DNA from 3 places in the Psychrosphaera aquimarina genome. Region 1 is predicted to be linked to each of the others. Evidence: predicted binding sites of a transcription regulator. Region 1 holds the regulator's gene; each other region holds the start of a gene.
The links. Region 1 encodes LexA, which represses DNA repair genes until DNA is damaged. Its sites were predicted from a motif close to TACTGTATNNNNATACAGTA; they were not measured.
Positions count from the first base shown of each region.

Region 2: RT723_RS10830 (LexA family protein) is a predicted target of LexA. The motif match lies at 3,943-3,962, and genes of this name have one in related genera.
Region 3: ruvA (Holliday junction branch migration protein RuvA) is a predicted target of LexA. The motif match lies at 3,577-3,596, and genes of this name have one in related genera.

Region 1 is NZ_JAWCUA010000003.1:172,955-179,002, reverse strand. Features, by position in the region: gene plsB (glycerol-3-phosphate 1-O-acyltransferase PlsB) at 1-2,263, opposite strand, end outside; gene lexA (transcriptional repressor LexA) at 2,410-3,027, shown strand; gene coxB (cytochrome c oxidase subunit II) at 3,393-4,457, shown strand; gene ctaD (cytochrome c oxidase subunit I) at 4,470-6,048, shown strand, end outside.
Region 2 is NZ_JAWCUA010000007.1:953,738-959,785, forward strand. Features, by position in the region: gene acs (acetate--CoA ligase) at 1-1,819, shown strand, start outside; gene RT723_RS10820 (response regulator transcription factor) at 1,824-2,477, shown strand; gene RT723_RS10825 (transposase) at 2,713-3,726, opposite strand; gene RT723_RS10830 (LexA family protein) at 3,976-4,389, shown strand; gene RT723_RS10835 (Y-family DNA polymerase) at 4,377-5,633, shown strand; gene RT723_RS10840 (SOS response-associated peptidase family protein) at 5,680-6,048, shown strand, end outside.
Region 3 is NZ_JAWCUA010000010.1:751,136-757,183, forward strand. Features, by position in the region: gene cmoA (carboxy-S-adenosyl-L-methionine synthase CmoA) at 1-296, opposite strand, end outside; gene aspS (aspartate--tRNA ligase) at 598-2,361, shown strand; gene ruvC (crossover junction endodeoxyribonuclease RuvC) at 2,501-3,025, shown strand; gene RT723_RS15460 (hypothetical protein) at 3,042-3,464, opposite strand; gene ruvA (Holliday junction branch migration protein RuvA) at 3,623-4,231, shown strand; gene ruvB (Holliday junction branch migration DNA helicase RuvB) at 4,259-5,272, shown strand; gene ybgC (tol-pal system-associated acyl-CoA thioesterase) at 5,730-6,048, shown strand, end outside.

The sequences.
Region 1 (6,048 bases):
CGAAATATTCTGGTGCTTTAATATCGTGTAATTTTAATAAACGCCCCGCCAGTTTTTGGCAGTCGCTTTCTAATTCACTGCGTTGAATACCTTCAACCTGTTCTATACGAATAAAACCAAGAGCATAACGTTGTAACGTATCTTTCATTATTTTAGCTAATAAATTTAGTTGTAAATAAGCCATGGAGTTTTTAGCGGTTACTGATAAAGAGCCATTTGTATCTTGAGCTAATTCTTGTTGAATGAAAAAGTCGATCACTTGTCCACAATATTCATCTACGTTAGTGATAGTGATAAATAATTCATTTTTTAACAAAGGTAATAAATGATTAACTTTAGCCAGTATCAACTCTTTTGTGGTGTTATTTGAGTTAACGATAACTCCAGCAATAATCGCTGGAATAGCAAATAAATGAACCACATTGTTACGGTAGTAGCTCATTAAAATTGCATTTTTGTCATCCAATTTGATGATAGTGCCGTATTCGTCACTTTCAGCTTCTACCTTTTCAAGTAGGATAGCCTCTTCAATTATTTCATCAGCGGTTTGGGTTGGTACTTTGATATTGCTAGCATAAGGTACTTGATGATTTAACTGCATATAAAAAGTTAACAGCTTTTGCATTTCGGCTCGTGGTAAAGCGTGACTATCAGAAGTTAACAAGGTAAGGGCACATAGGTTCACCGTATTCAATACCGCAGCGTCATTAATTGAGCTCATTATGGTATTAGCGGTGTGGTTTACAACCGGGGTTAACCAAGTTGGTTTCACAACATCAACTGGATTAATTAACTCGCGCCATTCAGGTGCTTTGTCATTCAGGATGTCATTTAAGCTGATTGGCTCGCCAAAATTCACATCGCCATGGCCATAATTTTTAAGATTTTTAAGGGCTTTAAATATTCCAAAAATGGATTCACTTTCTTTGTTCTGGCCTTGTAATTCTTTTAGGTAAGTATTTACTTCCATTACATGTTCATAGCCAATGTACACAGGAACTAAAGTAATAGGTCGGTCTACGCCACGTAACATCGCCTGAATAGTCATGGCTAACATGCCCGTTTTTGGACTTAATAAACGGCCGGTACGTGAACGTCCCCCTTCGGTATAATATTTAACCGGATAACCTTTTATGAACAACTGACTTAAATACTCACGAAAAACAGCAGAGTATAATTTGTTGCCTTTAAAACTTCGGCGTAAGAAGAATGCACCGGCTTTTCTAAACATAGGACCGGCAGGCCAGAAGTTTAAATTTATACCAGCGGCAATATGTGGTGGCACTAACCCTTCTTTATATATGACATAGGTTAGTAATAAGTAATCCATGTGGCTTCGGTGGCAAGGTACGTAAACAATTTCATGACCTTTTTGTGCTAACTCTCTCAAATTGTCAGCGTTATGGACACGAATACCGTTATAAATTTTGTTCCATAACCAGGTTAATAAACGTGCGCCAAAGCGGATATAAGATTCTCGGTAATCTCCGGCAATCTCATCTAATAGCTTAATGGCATTCTTTTTGGCTTGCTCCATAGAGATGTCTTTGGCGTTCATCTCTTCTTGTAATGCTTTTTTTAGTGATGGGCTAGCCAACAAGCTATTAAACATGGCGGTACGTGCCATTATCTTAGGTCCTGTTGCAACAATACGTTGGCGTTCAAAATGAATTCGCGCAACACGGATTAACTTATGAGCTGCCGCTTCAGATGTACCGTGTTTGTTGACCATTTCAATCAATGAAACAGGTTTGGAAATGCGAATGAAATTACTGCGACCAGAAAATAAAACAATGATCAGTTTTCTAATCCAGCTAGCTTGTAGGTTTTCTGCGATTAAGTCTTTAATGCCAATTTTTGTATTTTCTTTGGTTTTTTCAACACCGGGAGCACGGCCCCAGCAGATCATGACTGGTACAAATTGCACATCTTGTTGGCTACTGGCAACTTGAGTTAATAATACTTGGCTATGTTTTAACATCTTAGCGTCGTGTTTTTCAGCCGTATTAAAAAACGATTTTACATGTTTTACGCCTATGGTTCTGGCAAGCGAATATTCACCCACTTTCAGCGTTTTAAATGGACTAGGTAACCCTTGATTTCGGCATGCTTGTTCAAGCGCTAATTTGTCAGCAAACGAGTCAGTGACTAATACATATTTGATGGGTTTGGTGAGATCTACTGATAAATCACTGTCAGATACGATATTTACTTTAATAAACGGACGCGTGATCCAATAAAAAAGGTAAGAAATATAAGCCATTACGTTCAATCTCGAGAAAATATAAAATTCAGTCAGTAATTTTAACAAATTGTTTTGTAAACCCGAACTAACATTTAAGTTAAATTTGCAGTTTTAAATTTGCTGTATATACTAACAGTCATTATCACTGTATGGAAAACCAGATTATGCGTCCACTAACCGATCGTCAAGCTCAAATTCTTGAGTTAATTAAACAAGCGATAGTTTCAACTGGCATGCCTCCAACTCGAGCAGAAATTGCTAAACGTTTAGGTTTTCGCTCTGCTAATGCCGCGGAAGATCATCTGAAAGCGTTAGCTAAGAAAGGATATATTGAGATCCTTGCAGGCACGTCACGTGGTATTCGGTTAACTGAAGATATTTCAAATATAGAAGCAGGAATTCCCGTTGTTGGTAAAGTTGCGGCCGGTTCTCCTATATTAGCGATGGAGCATGTTGAATCACACGTGAATCTAGATCCTATGATGTTCAGTCCATCGGCTGATTTTTTACTGATGGTTGAAGGTGAAAGTATGCGCGATATTGGCATCATGGATGGAGACTTATTAGCGGTTCATAAGACTCAAACCGCACGTGATGGTCAAGTGATAGTGGCAAGAGTTGAAGAAGATGTGACGGTAAAACGTTTAGAAAGAAATGGTAGCCAAGTTATCTTACACGCAGAAAATAAAGAGTTCGAACCAATCAAAGTAGATTTAAACTATCAGGACTTTGCAATTGAAGGTTTGGCCGTTGGTGTAATTAGAAACAGCTCATTAATGTAATCGCTTAATAAATATAGATAAAACCCGCTTGGTTAAAAAATAATCAAGTGGGTTTTTTTATGTCTTTTTGTCCGGTGATTATTTGCACAATTGAAATAAAGGGTATAGGTTAGACTGGTTGAACAAAAATAATACAAACAAAATATCAACATAAGTCAGCTACATAGACTGATATAAAAATAATAAAAACAAACATTTTTTGGGGATAGATATAAACCGATTAATAATTGGTTTATATGCTGGTGTGGGTTGTACAGACATCCTCTTCTTAATGTTTTAAATAGGGAGGGTGTTTAGTGACTGCTAAGCAATCAAGTTGGTTAATTCCAGCTGCAGTATTTGCGAATAATGCTGTTGCGGATGAGATGCGTCTTAATATGACCAAAGGCGTAACGGATATCAGTGCAAGTGTTTACGATTTGCACATGATCATTTTCTATATCTGCTGCGTTATTGGTATTGTCGTTTTCGGGATCATGTTCTGGTCCATAATCCATCATAGAAAGTCCAAAGGGGTGAAACCTGCAAATTTCCACGAAAGTACCAAAGTGGAGATACTCTGGACGGCCATTCCATTTGTCATTTTGATAGCGATGGCATTTCCCGCTACAAAAACCTTAATAGAAATGGAAGATACTTCAGATGCTGATCTGACCGTGCAAGTTACGGGCTCTCAGTGGAAGTGGCACTATCGATATTTTGAACATGAATTGGACTATTACAGTCTCCTCGCTACGCCTCAAGCTGAAATCAGAAACGAACGAGCAAAATCGGCTAACTACCTTTTAGAGGTAGATAGACCGTTAGTGATCCCAACAGGCCAAAAGGTTAGATTTTTAATTACCTCCGATGATGTTATTCATTCGTGGTGGGTACCTGAGTTTGCCATTAAAAAAGATGCAAACCCTGGTTTCATCAATGAAGCATGGACTCGTGTGAATGAGCCGGGTATCTACCGTGGTCAATGTGCCGAGTTATGCGGTAAAGATCATGGTTTTATGCCAATCGTTGTTATTGCAAAGGAACCTGCTGAGTTCAAAAAGTGGATGGCAGAACAAACGGCTATTGCGAAACAAGCGAAAGAAGAAGAGCAAAAACTATTGGCAATGAACATGTCGATGGAAGAGTTAATGACCTTAGGTGAAAAAGCTTATATGGCTAATTGTGCAGCGTGTCATCAAGCCAATGGCCAAGGTATTCCTGGCGTATTCCCAGCTTTAAAAGACAGTGCAATTGCACTGGGTGATGTCAAACAGCATATTGATATTGTTGTTAACGGCCGTGCTGGAACCGCAATGCAAGGGTATGGAAAACAGCTTGGTCTTAAAGATTTAGCGGCAATTGTGACTTACGAGCGTAATGCTTGGGGTAACAATACAGGTGATGCAGTGCAAGCTGCAGCGATTAATGAATTTCTGGCCGGTAAATAGGAGGAGCACGTTATGAGTACAACAAATTTAAACGCTGATAACCATGCCGAGGAACATCACGGTGCACCTTCAGGCATTATGCGTTGGTTATTAACAACGAATCATAAAGACATAGGTTCATTATATCTATTATTCTCACTACTGATGTTCTTCATTGGTGGTGGTATGGCTATGGTAATCAGGGCGGAATTGTTTCAACCTGGATTGCAAATAGTTGAACCTGACTTCTTTAACCAAATGACAACCGTACATGGTTTGATCATGGTATTCGGTGCGGTTATGCCAGCTTTTGTTGGTTTAGCCAACTGGATGGTTCCAATGATGATAGGTGCGCCAGATATGGCATTGCCTAGAATGAATAACTGGAGCTTTTGGATACTGCCGTTCGCATTTTTAATTCTGTTAATGTCTTTGTTTATGGAAGGAGGTGGACCTAACTTTGGTTGGACTTTCTATGCACCATTATCAACAACATACAGTAATGACAGTACCGCCTTGTTTGTATTCTCAGTTCATATTATGGGGATATCCTCCATCATGGGGGCGATTAATGTCATTGTAACTATCTTCAACCTTAGAGCGCCAGGCATGACATTCATGAAAATGCCGTTGTTTGTGTGGACTTGGTTAATCACTGCCTTTTTATTAATTGCCGTTATGCCTGTTCTTGCTGGTGCTGTCACTATGGTACTGACGGATAAATACTTCCTAACCTCATTTTTTAGTGCGGCAGGTGGTGGTGATCCGGTTATGTTCCAACACATATTTTGGTTCTTTGGTCATCCAGAAGTGTACATAATGATATTGCCAGCGTTTGGAATTATTTCGCAAATAGTGCCAACCTTTAGCCGTAAAAAGCTATTTGGCTATTCTTCCATGGTCTATGCAACAGCATCGATAGCACTATTGTCATTTGTTGTATGGGCGCATCATATGTTCACAACGGGGATGCCGTTAGCGGGTGAACTCTTCTTTATGTATTGCACTATGCTGATATCAGTGCCAACCGGTGTAAAAGTCTTTAACTGGGTGGCGACCATGTGGCGTGGTTCTTTAACCTTTGAAGTACCAATGATGTTCTCTATCGCATTCATTGTACTGTTTACCATAGGTGGGTTTTCCGGTTTGATGCTGGCAATTACACCAGCCGATTTCCAATACCACGATACCTATTTTGTGGTAGCACATTTCCATTACGTTTTAGTAACAGGCGCTATATTTTCAATTATGGCGGGTGCTTATTATTGGTTACCCAAATGGACTGGATACATGTTTGACGAAAAATTAGCTAAAGCGCATTTTTGGTTATCACTGGTATCAGTAAACGTATTGTTCTTCCCTATGCATTTTGTAGGCTTAGCAGGTATGCCAAGACGTATTCCTGATTACGCTACTCAATTTGCTGACTTTAATGCCGTGATAAGTATTGGTGGTTTTGCCTTTGGTTTATCACAATTGTTATTTGTAGCGGTTGTTTACAAATGCATTAAAGGTGGTGAAAAAGCAACGGACCAAGTGTGGGAAGGGGCAGAAGGTTTGGAGTGGGAAGTTCCATCTCCAGCGCCGTATCATACGTTCGAAACGCCGCCAG
Region 2 (6,048 bases), on a different contig from region 1:
AGGGCAACGTTTAGATTGGATGACGCCATACACTAAAGTTAAACAAACCCGCTTTAATAAAGGCAATGTTAATATTGATTGGTATGCTGGCGGCAAACTTAACGTGTCGAGCAACTGCATTGACCGTCATTTATCACAACATGCTGATGAAACGGCCATCATTTGGGAAGCTGACAGTCCTGGTCATAGCCAACACATTAGTTATCAACAACTTCACGATGAAGTATGTAAATTAGCTAACGGTTTAAAATCACTTGGTGTTAATAAAGGTGACCGTGTTGTTATTTATATGCCAATGGTGCCAGAAGCAGCATACGCTATGTTAGCTTGTGCCAGATTAGGTGCAATTCATTCTGTTATTTTTGCCGGTTTCTCTCCACATGCCATTGCTGACCGTATTATTGATTGTGAAGCAAAAATCGTGATCACCTCTGACATTAGTAAACGTGGCGGGAAAAGTTTGCCATTAAAAGCAAATGTTGATGAAGCTTTAGCAAGAGATGACGTGACGTGTGTTGAACAGACAATTATTTTTAATCACGACGATGTAGAAATGCCATTATTAGATAAACAAATTTGGTGGCATAAACTAACAGAAAATTGTGCTGTGACCTGTCCTGCAGAACCAATGGATGCAGAAGATCCCCTTTTCATTTTATACACCTCAGGTTCAACTGGTCAGCCAAAAGGGTTAGTGCATACTACTGGCGGTTATTTAGTTTATGCATCACTGACTCACCAAATGATTTTTGATTACAAACCAGGTGAAGTGTATTGGTGTGCCGCCGATGTTGGTTGGGTTACAGGGCATACATATATTGTTTACGGCCCTCTTGCGAATAGAGCAACAACCCTTATGTTTGAAGGGGTTCCAACCTACCCTGACGAACGACGTATTGGTCAAATCATTGATAACCATAAAGTAAATATTTTATACACCGCCCCTACCGCAATACGTGCCTTGATGGCAAAAGGGAACTTAGCGGCTCAAGATTCACACCGTGATACTTTGCGTATTTTGGGCAGCGTCGGCGAGCCGATTAATCCTGAAGCTTGGCATTGGTATAACGATGTGGTTGGTAAGTCTAAATGTGAAATTATCGATACTTGGTGGCAAACCGAAACCGGTGGCGCCATGATCACTCCACTTGCGGGCACAACAAAATTAAAACCAGGATCGGCAACCTTCCCATTTTTCGGTATTCAACCCGCCTTAGTCGATGCTGAAGGTAATGAACTTGAAGGTGAAAACGAAGGTAACTTAATCATTAAAGATTCTTGGCCAGGACAAGCCAGAACTATATATGGTGATCATAAACGCTTTGAAGAAACCTATTTTTCTGCTTATGAAAATGTCTATTTCACCGGTGATGGTTGTAAACGCGACAATGATGGTTATTATTGGATAACAGGTCGTGTTGATGATGTACTTAATGTTTCAGGCCACCGACTAGGCACAGCTGAAATTGAAAGTTCACTAGTGGCACACGAAAAAATCGCAGAAGCAGCTGTTGTTGGTTATCCTCATGACATTAAAGGTCAGGGTATCTACGTATACATAACGCCAATATCTGGAACAGAAGTAACGGAAGACTTAACCAAAGCAATACGTGAATGGGTTCGCCATGATCTCAGCCCAATTGCAACGCCAGATATGATCCAATGGACTAATGGTTTACCAAAAACCAGAAGTGGCAAAATTATGCGCCGGATATTACGAAAAATCGCAGCAAATGATTATGCTCAATTAGGAGATACATCTACTTTAGCCGATCCAAGTGTGGTGGATACCATCATCGAGAATCGACTAAATCGATGAAAATATGGCTAACTTTTTAATAGCAGATGACCATCCATTATTTCGTGAGGCGCTAATTGGCGCCTTACGAACTCAATTTTCTGAATTGAGTATCGTTGAATCAGACTCCCTTGAGTCAACTATCCAACAAATAGAAAATCACGACGATTTAGATTTAGTATTACTCGATTTACACATGCCTGGTAGCGGTGATTTATATGGCATAATTCGAATTAGAGAAGACTATCCGGAATTACCTGTTGCGGTAATTTCTGGTTCAGATCAACTTGATATTATTTCAAAAGTCATGGGGTTTGGTGCGATGGGATTTATTTCGAAATCCTCATCTTCGGTGCAAATAGCCCAAGCGATCAACAATATTTTAGAAGGTGATACTTGGCTTCCACCAGGAATTGCTCATCAAATTCAGGCCTTATCTAGCGATGATCTCGACTTAGCTAACCGTGTTGCACAACTAACACCACAACAATACCGAGTGTTGTACTTATTACACGAAGGTTTGTTAAACAAACAAATCGCATACGAATTAAATGTTACAGAAGCAACGATTAAAGCGCATATAACCGCAATATTCCGTAAATTACGTATAAATAATAGAACACAAGCGGTACTGTTAGCTGAAAAGTTACAATTAGAACCAAGTGTATCTAGTAACTAAATCAGAAGGCTCAAATTAACAGAGACACCCACTTTAATTTCAAATTCAAGCATGTGTTTACCCAAATGGTGTAATCGCTTTTGTATTTCTATGACATCCTGGATTTTAAGCTTTATCGTCTACTTGAATTTAGAATTTTGAGTAACTTTTAACGCTCGTCCTAAATGGTAGGTGTTAAGTTATCTCAGAGTGTTCTGATAAGGTGTTATTCCTGATATGTTTTAAGTATAAAGGTTTAAGACAACAACCTTTGACAGCTTGATACATTTGGCCGTCGTTTTAGTTGTTGGCTCTCACAAAAGTGTTGTAATGCATCCTCATGTCCTACCGCCCCATGGAATACTTTGGTGAACTTCTTCGTGATGGTAAGCCAGTTCTCTGGCCTTATGTTTAAACGCGTTACTAAGGCGGGAAGTTGTTTGTCTATATGCCCTGCTTTATCTTCTCTTATGCACCGTCCCGTTGTTTCTATGAGTTCGATGTATTCACTTAATTCAAATGGCAATATGTTTGGTATATCGATTTGAGGGTTACAACTAAAGGGCATTAATTTATTTGGTTGTTGATTATGAATTGCCTGTTTGATGCGTTCTTGTATGCTTGTGAAATCCGATGTTTCCGGCGTGGTTGCGGCTTTTGCTCTGATTGGGTTTAAATCAACATAAGCCATACATGCGAGTAATGCGGTTTCATCCAGTAGAGCTTGGCATTTAAAGCGCCCTTCCCAGAAACGGCCTGTGCAGCTATCTTCTTTATTGGCTTGTCTCGCGATGCCTTCATTTAATACTCGCATAAACCAACTGATATCCATTAGCCGTTGCCTATACACTTGTGCCGTTTGCTCTATGGTTAATAGCTCAGATTTGGTGAGCTGGGTTAAAGTGTTATGACTTAACTCGTCTGAATTTAGTTGACATTGAGATAGGTATTGTTGTGTTAACAATGTGCCTTTAAACAGTTTATGCCAACGCCTGAGTACTTCATCGGTCGTCCAATGGCATGTAACTTGGTTGTTGATGTGCAACACAAGATGTGTGTGGTTACTCATAATCGCATAGGCACAAACTTCAATAGCAAAGACTTGTGTGAGTTGTTCAATTTTATCTTTTACCCATTGCCTTCTGTGCTCATAAGATTGATGAGTTAATTTATCTTCACCGCATAAAAATGCCCTACGGACACAACGAGATATACAATGATAATAAGGCGTATCCTCTAAGCTTATTTGGCTTTTTCTTGGTTTAGGCACTGTAACCTCTTAAATACCATGTATCGATATAGGTACAGAGAATATAGCCTAGTTTCTATAACTGTCAAATTGAGTGGGTGTCTCTGTTATTTTACTGTAACCTCTAAAATATCATGTATCGATATAGGTACAAGGAATGTAGCCTAGTTTCTATGACTGTCAAATTTGAGTGGGTGTCTCTGTTATTTTCTTATCCATAAATTGTAACTTATATTATACTGTATGTATGAACAGTTCTATGAGTTAAAAATGAAAGTCATCCCCATTTATGCAGAAGCAGGAATATCCGGATTCGAATCTCCAGCAGCTGAATACACAGAACTTAGCTTATCCCTAGATGAGTTACTGATCACACACCCTAACGCTACCTTTATCGGTGTGGCAAATGGCGACTCTATGCAAGGCGTTGGTATTTTTGATGGTGATTTATTAATTGTTGATAGATCAGAGACTACCACTCAAGGTGATATTGTTGTTGCCAATTACAACGGTAACTTTGTTTGTAAAATCATTGATAAACAACGAAAACAGCTTTTATCAGCTTCAGCAAAACATCGTCCTGTTTCCATATCCGATGCGGATGAATTTCAAATCGAAGGTGTAGTCACCCGCTCTGTCAGGTTACATCGTAAAAGCCGAGAGTTATTATCTTGTTTGCTTTAGTTGATGCTGTTGCTTTCTACGCGAGCGCGGAAAAGGTGTTTGATCCAAGTATACGAAAACGCCCAGTTGTTGTATTAACCAACAACGACGGCTGTGTATGTGCCGTGAGCCCAGAAGCAAGAAAACTGAATGTGCCTAAATTTGAACCTTACTTCAAATTACGAAATTTTTTACAACAACATCAGGTTGTAATTCGTTCTTCAAACTATGAATTATACGCCGATTTAAGCAGTCGAATGATGAGTGTAATTGGTCGTTTCTGTGACAACCAATACATATATTCTATTGATGAAAGCTTTCTACAGTTTACAGGATTTCAATCCATCATTAATGATTGGTACGCTTATGGTCAAGAGATTAGATTAGCAGTTTGGCGCGAAACCAAACTGCCTGTTGGTGTCGGGTTTGGTATTACGCCAACATTATCAAAAGCCGCCAATCACGCCGCTAAAAAGTTAGCGGGTTATAATGGGGTTGCCGTTATTGACGATGACCACTCTGCCAATGAAATACTTGCCAAAATGAGCGTAACCGATGTGTGGGGAATTGGTGGCCGACTCGGTAAAAAGCTCAACATGATGCATATTCATACCGCGTTAGATTTAAAAAAACAAAACCCTAAACACATGCGTAAACAGTTTTCCGTGGTGGTTGAACGCACCGTTGAGGAATTAAATGGGCAAGTCTGTTTATCGTGGGATGACGTTAAGCAGGCAAAACAAGAAATATTCAGTACAAGAAGTTTTGGTGAACGAGTCACGAACATTCACGACTTAAAAGCCGCGCTTTCCACTCATTGCTCTATTGTTGCTAAAAAGCTGAGGCAACAAGGTTCAATGACTAAACGTTTGGTCGTATTTGCCCATAGCTCACAACACGAAGGCAACTTTTATAAACGCAGCTTTTTATACGACTTTCCAGTACCAACCAGTGACTCTAGAGTATTAGCCAATGCGGTTAATGAAATATTGCCTCATATCTTTGCCCCAGGTGTGCGTTTTTATAAAGCAGGGATAGGGGCCATTGAACTGGTTTCTGAACAATATATGCAAGGGGATTTATTTAGCCCAACTTTAGATAACAAAAAGTTAATGGGGAGTATAGATTCAATCAACAAAATGTTTGGTAAAGGCACAATTAAATTAGCCAGCGAACAACAAACCAAAACATGGGAAATGAAACGTGCCTTTTTAAGTCCAAGATACACTACTCGCTGGAGCGATATTCCCAAAATTCAGTGCTAAAGTATGCAATGACATGCTAATGATAAAACAGAAAAGAGAATAAAATATGTGCGGTCGATTAAACCTTAATTACTCAAATGGATTAGAAAAGTTATACCAGCAACTTAATATTAATTTTTACGCTGCACCTGTGATTAACCAACGTTTTGTAAGAGCAACCGATCAAGTCTCCATAGTGCATGAAACGGTAAAAGATGGAACAAGACAAAGGTGTGCAGAAAGTGCCACATGGTGGTTATTGCTGGATAAAACTGATACCGGGTTTAAGCCGTCCAAATACACGTCTTTTAATACCCGATACGACAAACTAAATACCCCAAGAACTGCAGGTTTTATACCTTTTAGAGAAAGTCGTTGCATCATTCCAGCAACCGGTTTTGGTGAAACCGAATTTGTTAATAAAAAACCAATACAT
Region 3 (6,048 bases), on a different contig from region 1:
TGTAGTCGACACTTGTCGACCATAGCTTGGGAGTTATCAATACCAACTATTTGACAGTTTGGTTTAGTAACCGATTTTCGCATAGATAAGGTTGCGGCACCTAACGAACAGCCTAAGTCGTAGATATTACTATCCGCCTGATGAAACTGTTCACATAACTTACCAATCGTACTGACAATAGTGGCATAACCTGGAACACTTCTTTGGATCATATCCGGGAAAACTTCTACAACGGATTTATCAAAGGTGAAGTCGTCAACTTGTTTATGTGGCTGTGAATATATCTCGTCACGCATAAGAAGGTACTTTTTTACAAACAGAATTAATGGCCTATTTTATCTTAAATTGTGAATAACTGGCTATGAATTTGTTGAGTTTCTTTTTCCCGACAAAACACAGCTTATTAAATGACTCGATAGAAAAACAGTTTGTAAACTAGGTGGTTGTGCTGATCGATTGATAAAGTTAGTGAGAAATACTTCTACTTTAAGCGGTGACTTTATCGCTCAAGTCTTTATAATAAGCGCCATTTTATTGGATGTTCACCATCAAGTGTGGCCATCTTTTGTACAGATTAATTACAGCATAGGTAGATAAATGCGTTCTCATTATTGTGGTCAGCTTAATAAAAGCTTAGAAGGTCAAGAAGTTACTTTGTGTGGTTGGGTGAATAAACGCCGTGATCTTGGTGGTTTAATATTTATAGATATGCGTGACCGTGAAGGGATTGTACAAGCGGTTATCGACCCAGATGAAAAAGCAATTTTTGAACCTGCTAATAAATTACGTAATGAATTTTGCATAAAATTAACCGGTATCGTTCGTGCTCGTCCAGACAGCCAAATTAATAAAGATATGGCGACGGGTGAAATTGAATTGTATGTAAAAGATTTAGAAATTCTAAACGCATCTGCTCCAGTACCTTTGGACTTCAACCAAGATAACTCTGAAGAACAACGTTTAAAATACCGTTATTTAGACTTACGTCGTCCAGTAATGAACGAGCGTTTACAGTTCCGTTCTAAAGTTACGAGTGCGGTAAGACGTTATATGGATGATCACGGCTTTTTGGATATTGAAACGCCAATACTAACTAAAGCAACGCCAGAAGGCGCACGTGATTATTTAGTACCTAGTCGTACGCACAAAGGTCAATTTTTTGCGTTACCGCAATCACCTCAGCTATTTAAGCAGCTATTAATGGTGGCGGGTTTTGACCGTTATTATCAAATTGTTAAATGTTTCCGTGATGAAGATTTACGTGCTGACCGTCAGCCTGAATTCACGCAAATAGATATTGAAACGACCTTTATGTCTGGCAAAGAAGTCATGGGCATGACTGAAGGCATGGTTAAGTCGGTATTTAAAGAATTGTTAGATGTTGACTTGGGTGAATTCCCGTCAATGACCTACTTAGAAGCAATGACGCGTTTTGGTTCTGATAAACCAGATTTACGTAACCCATTAGAATTAACCGACGTTGCTGATTTATTAAAAGACGTAGATTTTAAAGTATTTAGTGGTCCAGCTAACGATGAAAAAGGTCGTGTGGCGGTAATTAAAGTACCTACCGGCGCTTCTTTGTCTCGTAAACAAATTGATGACTATGCAGCATATGCTGGTAAATATGGCGCTAAAGGTTTAGCTTGGATCAAAGTAAATCAAGCTAACAATGGCCTTGAAGGTTTACAATCTCCAATCCTTAAATTCTTATCTGCAGATGTCGCGAAAGCTATTGTCGAAAGAACGGGCGCTCAAGATGGCGACATCTTATTGTTTGGTTCTGACACTTATAATGTGGTTACTGATTCATTAGGTGCATTACGTTTGAAACTAGGTGAAGATTTTGGCTTAGTTGAAGACAAATGGGCACCATTGTGGGTTGTTGACTTCCCAATGTTTGAAGAATTAGAAGGCGGTGCATTAACACCGCTTCATCACCCGTTTACGGCACCAAGTAATATGACTCCAGAAGAGTTAGCTGCTAACCCAGCAACGGCATTATCTGATGCTTATGACATGGTATTAAACGGTTGTGAGCTAGGTGGTGGTTCTGTTCGTATCCATAAACAAGATATGCAAGCCCAAGTATTTAAAATTTTAGGCATTAGCGATGAAGAAGCTGAAGAGAAATTTGGTTTCTTATTAGAAGCATTACAATATGGTGCTCCACCACATGCTGGTTTAGCATTTGGTTTAGACCGTATGCTTATGTTAATGGTTGGCGCAGAGTCAATCCGTGATGTTATGGCATTCCCTAAAACATCAACAGCGGCTTGTCCGTTAACATCAGCTCCAGGTTTTGCTAATCCTGCGGCATTAGAAGACTTAGGTATTAATGTAATTAAAAAAGCAGATTAACTGTTTAATTACATAATTAATTCAATTGGTATAATACAAAGCCAGTTATTTAGATATAACTGGCTTTGTTGTTTTTACACATGTGATAAGTTAATTTTGCAAAGGTTGCATATCAGTTCATGGCGAGTTTAAGGTAATAATGACAATAATTTTAGGTATCGATCCCGGCTCTCGAATTACAGGGTATGGGATTATTCAGCAGCAAGGTTCTAAATTTCATTACATTGGTAGTGGCTGTATTAGGACGCCGGATGCTGATTTGTCTATTAAACTGGATACGATTTTTGCAGGCGTATCAGAAATCATCAAACAATACACCCCTGACACTTTTGCCATTGAACAAGTGTTTATGGCGCATAATCCAGATTCAGCATTAAAGTTAGGTCAAGCTCGTGGTAGTGCGATCGTTGCCGCCACGCAAGGTAAGTTACCTGTGTTTGAATATTCTGCAAGGCAAATAAAACAAGCCGTTGTAGGCAGTGGTGCCGCGGATAAAAGCCAAGTCCAACATATGGTCCAGCAAATTCTTAAATTGGATGGTAAACCACAAGCGGATGCTGCAGATGCATTAGCTGTAGCGATTTGTCATGGTAATACTAATCAAAGTTTGATTAACATGGCAGGTGTTGCACGTAAAACGGTACGAGGGCGTTTACGAAGATAACAATAGATTCAGCGGCTTAATTGGGTTGATAACTTTTAAGGTACTCAGAAACAAACTGTTTTGCGTCTTCTAATTCATCAAACAACACATCGCTTAAAGGCTCTGTCACATTAATACTGTCCCTAAGCTTTTTTACTTGAGAAATGGCGATAGCTGATTTTAAAACATATGCAGATTTTACACAGCCTGCATTATGGAAGTTTTGGCCAACGATGAATAGCTCTTTTAACGCATCTGGCGTCGCGGCATCGGCTTGCTCTGAATAACTAACATATCCCCAATGTGGTGTTTTAATCTTAGTTAAAGCGACTTCGGAGGCTTTGATAAAGTAAGAGACTATTCCGCTGGAAATTGCCCCTTTAAACTGTGCGACCATAATATTATCTTCAATAGTGAGGCTAACACTTCCAAATTGGTTTTTATAAAAAAGCACAGACATGATTCTCACTAAATATAATATTTTGCAGCTAGATAACAACTTGATTAATTATACATCAAAAATAAACCGCGATAACTAAATCTTTTAGATTTACACTTTCAACTTCCCTGATAACTGGGTATATTTACAGTAATTGCGAATAAACAAAGATCAAACACATGATTGGACGATTAACCGGCGAAGTCGCTGAAAAACAAGCCCCTGATATACTGCTCGACGTAAACGGCGTTGGGTATGAAATTCAAATGCCATTAACTAGCTTTTATGAACTCCCCGATAAGGGCGGAAAAGCGACTATATACACGCATTTTGTGGTGCGTGAAGATGCACAGTTATTGTATGGATTTGCATCCAAACAAGAACGCAGTTTATTTAGATTATTAATCAAAGCAAATGGGGTAGGCCCTAAGTTGGGATTAACAATTTTGTCTGGCTTAACCGCCGAGCAATTTGTTACTTGTGTTGAACACGATGACGTGACCACGCTTGTTAAATTGCCTGGTGTTGGTAAAAAAACCGCAGAACGTTTGTTAATTGAAATGCGAGATCGGATCAAAGCGTTGGATGTTTCTCCTGAATTTATGCCAAAAATGTCAATGGAATCATCTTTATTAAAAAGTAGTCATTCAGAATTTGATGATGCAGTTTCTGCCTTAAGCTCATTAGGGTATAGTTCGCAACAAGCAAATAAAGCAGTAAAATCCGTTTATGTTGAAGGTGAAGACAGTGAAATGTTGATCCGTAAAGCACTTAAGAATATGTTGTGATGCAATTAACAGTAGTAAAGGTTTCTAATGATTGATGCAGATAGGTTAGTGGGTGCAGAAGCCGTTCGGGAAGATGAAGTCATTGACCGAGCCATTCGTCCTAAATTACTCGAGGATTATCAAGGTCAACCTCATGTGAAAGATCAAATGTCGATCTTTATAGAAGCCGCGACCAAACGCTCAGAAGCACTTGATCACTTGTTAATATTTGGACCTCCTGGTTTAGGTAAAACGACGTTAGCAAACATTGTGGCAAATGAATTAGGTGTGAGTATTAAAACCACCTCTGGACCAGTGTTAGAAAAAGCAGGTGATTTAGCAGCCTTGTTAACTAATTTAGATGAAAATGACGTTTTGTTTATTGATGAAATTCATCGTTTAAGTCCAGTTGTGGAAGAGATTTTATATCCTGCAATGGAAGACTATCAGCTAGATATCATGATAGGTGAAGGGCCTGCCGCACGTTCCATTAAATTAGACTTACCTCCTTTTACACTCATCGGTGCAACCACGCGAGCTGGCGCATTAACCTCTCCGTTAAGAGATAGGTTTGGTATTGTCCAACGATTAGAGTTTTATAAAATTGAAGACCTAGCAAACATCATCATGCGTTCGGCAAATGTACTTAATATGGAGATGTGCGAAGTGTCGGCGTTAGAAGTTGCTAAACGTGCTAGGGGAACTCCTCGTATTGCAAACCGTCTACTAAGGCGAGTAAGAGACTTTGCTGATGTAAAAAATGAGGGTGTGGTAACAGTAGAGATAGCTAAAGATGCACTTGAAATGGTCAATGTTGATAGCCAAGGTTTTGATTATATGGATAAAAAGTTATTACTTACCATGATTGAAAAATTTGATGGTGGACCGGTAGGATTAGATAACATTGCAGCCGCCATTGGAGAAGAACGTGACACCATTGAAGATGTAATAGAACCATATTTAATTCAACAAGGTTATTTACAACGTACACCAAGAGGCAGAATTGCATCACCTAGGGCTTATACTCATTTAGGTTTTGATTTACCAGACCGTGAAAGTTAAAGCGGTCTGAGTGTGTAAACACTGTTTAAGCTTAAGTTTGAGGCAAAAAAAAACCCATTCAATAAGAATGGGTCAAAAGGAATAAATTCCAGGGAACATGAATAGAAGAAGTTACATAAATTAGTTACTTCGATTCTGAGTGGCTAGGCCGCCTCAGAAGATGCGAGCATTATAGAGACTAGAGTAAATACTTCAAACTAGAAAAATTGTTTTTTTGCATTATAAAAACTAATGTCAAATTGAGTGGGTTGTTCTGTATAAGCAATGTATAAAGTAAAAAAATAAATTGTAGGCCTTTATTAATAGTGTGTTGAATTATTTGTTTAAATATTAAACGCGTTAGTAATACTAATAACAATTATATTTTTTAATAATGGTATTTACATCGAATGGATATTCAAAAATCAAAGTGTTTAACGGATATTTATGCATAAAATATTACTAAGTAGGAGTTAGGTTGGGCTTTCAATTTCCGATACGAGTGTATTACGAAGACACAGATGCTGGCGGTATTGTCTATCACGCCAATTATTTAAATTTCTGTGAAAGAGCGCGTACTGAATATTTACGGTATTTAGGTATTGAACAAGATAGATATCTTAAGCAGAATATAGCCTTTGTGGTCAAGACGATGGAAATTGACTTTCGTCACGCTGCAAGATTTAATGAAATGCTTACTGTTGAAACCAATATTGTCCGGCTAAAACGAGCAAGTGTTGAGTTTTTACAACAAGTGATAAATGAAAATGAGCAACTTGTTTTTGTCGCAAAAGTAC